DNA from 2 places in the Cellulomonas fulva genome. Region 1 is predicted to be linked to the other one. Evidence: riboswitches for the same ligand, from Rfam matches in the RefSeq annotation. Region 1 holds a riboswitch; the other holds the start of a gene.
The links. A riboswitch is a leader RNA that binds a small molecule or an ion and turns the genes downstream of it on or off. The one in region 1 is predicted to bind S-adenosylmethionine.
Positions count from the first base shown of each region.

Region 1 (3,393 bases):
GCCGTGAGGGCCTGGTCCAGGTCCTGGGTGAGGTCCTCGGTGTCCTCGAGGCCGACCGAGAACCGGACCGTGGCCTCGCCGATGCCGACCCTGGCGCGGCCCTCGGGGCCGAGCTTGCGGTGCGTGGTGGTCGCCGGGTGGGTGACGATCGACTTCGCGTCGCCCAGGTTGTTCGAGATGTCGACCAGGCGCAGCGCGTCGAGGAACGCGAACGTGGACTTCTTCGCGACCTCGGGCGGGGCGCCCTCGGGCACCCGCAGGTCGAACGTCACCACGGTCCCGCCGCCCGACTGCTGCCGCAGCGCGAGCTCGTGCTGGGGATGCGAGGGCAGGTACGGGTAGCGCACGGAGGCGACCGCCGGGTGCTCCTCGAGCCAGCGCGCGAGCGTGAGCGCCGACGCGGCCTGGTGCCGGACGCGCAGCGACATCGTCTCGAGGCCCTTGAGCAGCACCCACGCGTTGAACGGCGAGAGCGACGGTCCGGTGTTGCGGATCAGCGTCCGCACCGGCCCCTCGAGGAAGTCCGACGAGCCCAGGATCGCCCCGCCCAGCACGCGGCCCTGGCCGTCGATGTGCTTGGTGGCGGAGTACACGAGCACGTCCGCGCCCAGGTCGAGCGGCCGGGACAGCACGGGGGTCGCGAAGACGTTGTCGACGACGACGACCGCACCGGCCGCGTGCGCGAGCCGGCTCACCGCCTCGATGTCGACCAGGTCCTGCATCGGGTTGGACGGCGTCTCGAAGAAGACGACGTCGGCGGGCGTCGCGAGCGCCTGCTCCCACTGCGCGAGGACGTGGCCGTCCACGTAGTCGGTGCGCACCCCCCACTTCGCGAGGATCTCGTCGAAGATGACGACGCTGGACCCGAACAGCGCCCGCGCGGCGACGATCCGCGAGCCCTGGCCGACCAGCGCGGCGAGCGCCGTGAAGACGGCCGACATCCCGGTCGCGGTCGCGGAGCACGCCTGCGCGCCGTCGATCAGCCGCAGGCGCTCCTCGAACGTCGAGACGGTCGGGTTGTTGTAGCGCGAGTACAGGAACCGGTCGACGTCACCCGCGAACGCCGCCTCGGCCTGGCCCGCGGTGTCGTAGGTGAACCCCTGGGTGAGGAACAGGCCCTCGGAGAACTCGCCGAACTGCGAGCGGACGTGCCCGCCGCGGACCGCGAGCGTGTCGGGCCGCAGCGAGTCGACCGCCGCGCGGCCGGCGTCCCACGAGCCGGGGCCCGGGGCCCCCGCGGTCACGCCTGCCGCCAGGGCAGGCCGTCGGCGCGCCAGCCGGAGCGGCCGCGCTGCCCGTCGGGGCCGACGTCGCCCTCGAAGCCCTGCAGCACGTTGTAGGCCGGGCCGTACCCGGCCGCGGTGGCGGCCTGCGCCGCCGCGATCGAGCGCACGCCCGAGCGGCAGAGGAACACCACGGGCCGCCCGTCACCGGTCGTCAGGCCGGTCGCGCCGAGCTCGTCGAGGAAGCCCGGGTTGGGGCCCAGGGGCGTGACCCACTCGATGAACGCCGCGCGCCCGCCGAGCTCGTCGGCGTCGGGCACGCCGATCTGCTGCCACTCGCCCTCCGTGCGCACGTCGACGAGCAGCGCGCGCTCGTCGGACTGCAGTAGGTCCCAGGCCTGCTGGGGGGTGAGGTCACCTGCGTAGGACATCTGCTCCTCCATCGGTCCTGGCGGTAGCACCCTCGGCCAGGCCGGGGCCTGCGGGTTGCTGCGGCGTCGTCGAGCCAGATCTCTCGGCCGCTCTGGATGGTCCGACGAGGGTAACGCCCGCGATCGCGCGGCATCCACCTGGTGAACATGATGTCCCGCTCTGCGAGACGGCGGCCGGTCGGCGTTGACAGCCCGGCGCGGGTGTCGTCACCCTTGCGACCAAGGTCATGAGTGCCAGCGCGAAGCCCCGGCTCGCTGGCCGGCAACCCTCCTCCGCGGTGGGGTGCCCCGGGTGACGACCAGGCCTGCACCGTTCGGTGCGGGCAAGCGCGGGGCCAGGCGGAGCCGGGGTCCCCGGACCCACGGAGGTGCCCCATGACCGCGATCGCTGAGCGCCAGTCGTGTCCCGACGTCCGGACCGGCGCGTCCGGGACGACGTCCGACGAGGTGGCAGCACTGCTCCCGGTCGTCGGCGGCGACACCACGGTGCCGCTGGTGGACGGCTCGCAGGTCGTCTACGCGAACCTCGACTACGCGGCCAGCGCGCCCGCGCTGCGGACCGTCGCGGACCGCGTGACCGAGGTGCTGCCGCTGTACGCGTCGGTGCACCGGGGCGCGGGCTACCTGTCCCAGGTGTCGACCGCGCTGTACGAGGCCGCGCGGCAGACCATCGCGCGGTTCGTCGACGCGCGGGAGGACGACGTCGCGATCGTCACGCGCAACACCACGGACTCGCTCAACCTGCTCGCGGGCGTCGTGCCGGCCGGCGAGCGCGTGCTGGTGCTCGACCTCGAGCACCACGCCAACCTGCTCCCGTGGCTCCAGTCGAGCGACCCGCGCGGGCACCGCACGACGATCCTGCCCGTCGCGGCCACGGTCGCGGCGACGCTCGAGGTGCTGGCCGCCGAGCTGGCCCGCACGCCGTACGCGCTGGTCACCGTCTCGGGCGCGTCCAACGTCACGGGTGAGTCGCTGCCGCTCGACCGCGTGGTCGAGATCGCCCACGCTGCCGGGGCGCGCGTCGCCGTGGACGGCGCGCAGCTGGTCCCGCACCGCGGCTTCTCGCTCGCGCGCAGCGGCGTCGACTACATCGCCTTCTCCGGCCACAAGACGTACGCACCGTTCGGCGCGGGCGCGCTCGTCGGCCGGCGCGACTGGCTCGACACCGGGACGCCGTACCTCGCAGGGGGAGGTGCGGTGCGCGACGTGCGGACCGATCGCACGGTCTGGCAGCCCGCCCCCGCCCGGCACGAGGCCGGCTCGCCCAACGTCGTCGGCGCGATCGCGCTGGCGGAGGCGTGCGACACGCTCGCCGCGCTGCCCGCCGGTGCGCTCGAGGCGCACGAGACCGCGCTGCGCGCGCGGCTGGTCGCGGGGCTCGAGCAGCTCCCGGGCGTCCAGGTCGCGCGGATCTGGCCGGACTCCGACGAGCCGGTGGGCGTCCTGACGTTCACGGTCGCGGGCGAGAACCCGGGCCTCGTGGCCGCCTACCTCGCGGCCGAGCACGGCATCGGCGTGCGCGACGGCCGGTTCTGCGCGCACCCGCTGCTCGCACGCCTCGGGGCGTCCGAGGGCGCGATCCGCGCGTCGGTCGGGGTCGGCACGACGAGCGAGGCGGTCGACCGCCTGGTCGACGCGCTGCGCCAGTACGTCGAGCAGGGCGCGCGCTCGTCGTACGAGGTCGTCGACGGCTGCTGGGCCGTGGTCGACGACACGCGTCCGCTGCTGCCGGTGCACGG
Region 1 covers NZ_JAHBOH010000001.1:1,557,383-1,560,775, forward strand. The annotation lists gene KIN34_RS06960 (O-succinylhomoserine sulfhydrylase) at 1-1,244, opposite strand, end outside; gene KIN34_RS06965 (rhodanese-like domain-containing protein) at 1,241-1,654, opposite strand; SAM riboswitch class I at 1,660-1,757, opposite strand; SAM riboswitch class IV at 1,878-1,990, shown strand; gene KIN34_RS06970 (aminotransferase class V-fold PLP-dependent enzyme) at 2,030-3,393, shown strand, end outside.

Region 2 (3,393 bases), 700 kb from region 1:
GACGACGCTGCTGTTCGCGGTCGGCCCGAACCGGCTGGCGTGGATGGAGGCGATGGTCGCGGCCCTCGAGGACACGCCGCTGGACGAGGCGACCAAGCTCCAGGCGGTCGGCGCGCTGAGCGGCCACCAGCTCGAGTGGGCACGACTCATGGACGCCGAGGGCACGCGGCAGCGGGCCGTCGCGGCCGCGCAGGGCCGGGACGGGTCCGACGAGGACTGGCACGACTCGGTGATCGCGCGCCTGGTCGACCCCGCCGAGCACCCCGCGATGGCGCGCGCGGTGGCGGGCGGCGCCCTGGACCCCGCGAACCAGCCCGTGGCGGGGCTCGACCTGGGCACCCGCCTGATCCTCGACGGCCTGGCCACCCTCATCGCCCGCACCTGACCCCGGCACGGGGTGGGGTCGGGTCGGTGTGCACAGGGGTCGTCCACGTGTCGGCGGGGGCGGGCAGACTGCCGTCATGGACCTGGGGACGGACGACGCGAGCGCACCCGGCGAGCCGGCACGGCCGGTGCCGGGCCGGCGGTGCTTCGGGGACGGCGACCCGCTCTACGAGCGGTACCACGACGACGAGTGGGGCCACCCGGTGCACGGCGAGGAGGCGCTGTTCGAGCGCCTGGCCCTCGAGGGCTTCCAGTCCGGCCTCGCCTGGATCACGGTCCTGCGCAAGCGCGAGGCCTTCCGCGCGGCCTTCGCGGGGTTCGACCCGGCGGTGGTCGCGACGTACGACGAGCGGGACGTCGAGCGGCTGCTGCAGGACGCGGGGATCGTGCGGAACCGGCAGAAGATCGAGGCCACCGTCGCGAACGCACGAGCCCTGCTCGCGCTGCACGCGTCCGGCCGCTCGCTCGACGCGCTGTTCTGGTCGTTCGCCCCGGACCGCACCCAGCACACGCGCCCGCAGACCTGGTCGGACGTGCCGGCGACCACCCCGGAGTCCAAGGCGCTGGCTCGCGAGCTGAAGTCGCTCGGGTTCCGGTTCGTCGGCCCGACCACGGCGTACGCGGCCATGCAGGCCTGCGGTCTGGTCGACGACCACCTGGCCGGCTGCCCGGTGGTCGGGGCAACGGCTGTGCTCCCCTCGGGTGATCTGGAGGTCGCGATCTCGGCAGACGGGTGAACGGGGGTTACAGTTCCGCGCATGACCGAGATGCCCGACGCCGACGGCCGGCTCGACGCCGTCCGCGGCGCCCAGGAGGCGCTCGGCGACACCACCCCGCCCGACGCGCGGGTGCTGCAGGCGGTCGAGGCCGGACTGCTCTCCGGTCTCGGCGCGAGCTCGAGCTGGGTCGACGTCCCGCACCAGCGCCCCCGCCTCACGTCCTGACGGCGACGGCGCCGCCCGTCCGCGGGACGGGTCGCCGACGTCTCGCAGGGTGAGAAGCCCTGCCCACCATGTGGTCCGGCGGCTTACGATCGCGGTCAACCATCCAGAGCGGCCGAGAGACCTGGCTCGTCGACGTCGCAGCAACCCCCCTCCGCGACGAGGGAGTGGGTGCTTCCGCCAGGATCGATGGAGTGGACGATGTCGCAGACCCTCGGTCTGAACAGGTCGCGCGCGTGAGCGCCGCGACGGTGGAACCGCCCGTGGCCCCCGCGCCGCGGGCGCAGGACGCGCACGCCGGCACCGGTGTGCACGTGGCCCCGGCGGCGCGACCGCTGGGCTCGGTGGACCGGCCGACGATCTCGTTCGAGCTGTTCCCCCCGCGCAACCCGCAGGCCGCGCCCCGCCTCTGGGAGACGGTCCGGCAGCTCGAGTCGGTGCACCCGGACTTCGTCTCGGTCACCTACGGCGCGGCCGGCAAGACGCGCGAGACCTCACGGGCCTTCGTGTCCCGCCTCCTGCAGGAGACGTCGCTGTCCCCCATCGCGCACCTGACCTGCGTGGGCACCAGCCGGGCGGAGATCACGGCGATCGTCGAGGAGTTCCTCGACGAGGGCGTGCGGTCCTTCCTGGCGCTGCGCGGCGACCCGCCCGCGGGCGAGCCGGACTGGCGACCGCACCCCGAAGGCGTCGAGACCGCGAGCGCGCTCGTCGAGCTGCTCCGGGAGATCGAGGCGCGCCGCTGCGTGGCGAGCCCCTCGCAGGCGGTGCGGGCGCGCGTGCGGCCGCTGTCGGTGTCCGTCGCGGCCTTCCCGCGCGGCAACGCGGCGACCGGCGGGACCCGGGCGCAGGACGTCGCGTCGCTGCTCGCGAAGCAGGACGCGGGTGCCGACTTCGCGATCACCCAGGTGTTCTACGACGCCGAGGCGTACCTGGGCCTGGTGGCCGAGGCGCGCGAGGCGGGCGTGGTCATCCCGATCATCCCGGGCATCATCCCGACCACCGACCCCGCCCGGCTGCTGCGCGTGCAGGAGCTGACGGGCGTCCCCGTGCCGCGTGACCTGCTCGACCACCTGGGCGCGGCCGACGACGAGCTGGACCGGCACCGCCGGGGCATCCGAGCCGGCGTGGACCTGATCAACGGGATCCTGGACGGCGGCGCGCCCGGCGTCCACGTCTACACGTACAACAAGCACGAGGCCGCGCTCGACCTGCTCGAGGGCGCCCGGCTGGACGGCAAGCAGCGCGACTGACCGCGTCGCCGCCGGCACCCGCACCACGGCAACCCGACCACAGCACCACCACGACACCGAAGGCTGGACCCTGATGAGCGAGACCCCGCAGTTCCCGACCGGCTCCGTGCTCGGCTACCCGCGCATCGGGCCGCGCCGCGAGCTCAAGAAGGCCATCGAGGCGTTCTGGGCCGGCCGGTCGACGGCCGACGAGGTCGAGGCGACGGCCGCCGAGCTGCGTCGTCGGACCCGCACGCGCCTGGCCGAGCTGGGCCTGCCCACGGACGTGCCCGCGATCCCGAGCGCGTTCTCCTTCTACGACCACGTGCTCGACGCGACCGCCGTCGTCGGCGCGATCCCGGCGCGGTTCGCCGACCTGGTCGGCGAGGACGGAAGCCTGGACCTGGCCGGCTACTCGACCGTCGCGCGCGGTCGCGGCGACGACCTGCCGCTCGAGATGACCAAGTGGTTCGACACCAACTACCACTACCTGGTCCCCGAGATCGGCCCGGAGACGGAGTTCCGCTACGTCGGCACGCGCCCGGTCGCGGAGTTCGTCGAGGCGCTGGCCGACGGCGTCGTGACGCGGCCCGTGCTCGTCGGGCCGGTGACGTACCTGGCGCTCGCGAAGGCGACCGAGGGCGCGCCGGACGACTTCTCCCCGATCGACCGCCTGCCCGACCTGCTGCCCGTGTACGCGGACCTGCTCCGCGACCTCGCCGCCGCCGGCGCCACGTGGGTCCAGCTCGAGGAGCCGGCCCTGGTCTCGGAGAGCATCGACGTGCCCGTCGAGCGCCTGCTCGCCGCGACCGTCGAGGCGTACCGCGCGCTCGCGA
Region 2 covers NZ_JAHBOH010000001.1:858,043-861,435, forward strand. The annotation lists gene KIN34_RS17055 (TetR family transcriptional regulator) at 1-385, shown strand, start outside; gene KIN34_RS03735 (DNA-3-methyladenine glycosylase I) at 462-1,121, shown strand; gene KIN34_RS03740 (hypothetical protein) at 1,143-1,328, shown strand; SAM riboswitch class I at 1,425-1,521, shown strand; gene KIN34_RS03745 (methylenetetrahydrofolate reductase) at 1,562-2,578, shown strand; gene metE (5-methyltetrahydropteroyltriglutamate--homocysteine S-methyltransferase) at 2,652-3,393, shown strand, end outside.
Region 2: another riboswitch for S-adenosylmethionine. It lies ahead of KIN34_RS03745 (methylenetetrahydrofolate reductase); the one in region 1 lies ahead of KIN34_RS06965 (rhodanese-like domain-containing protein).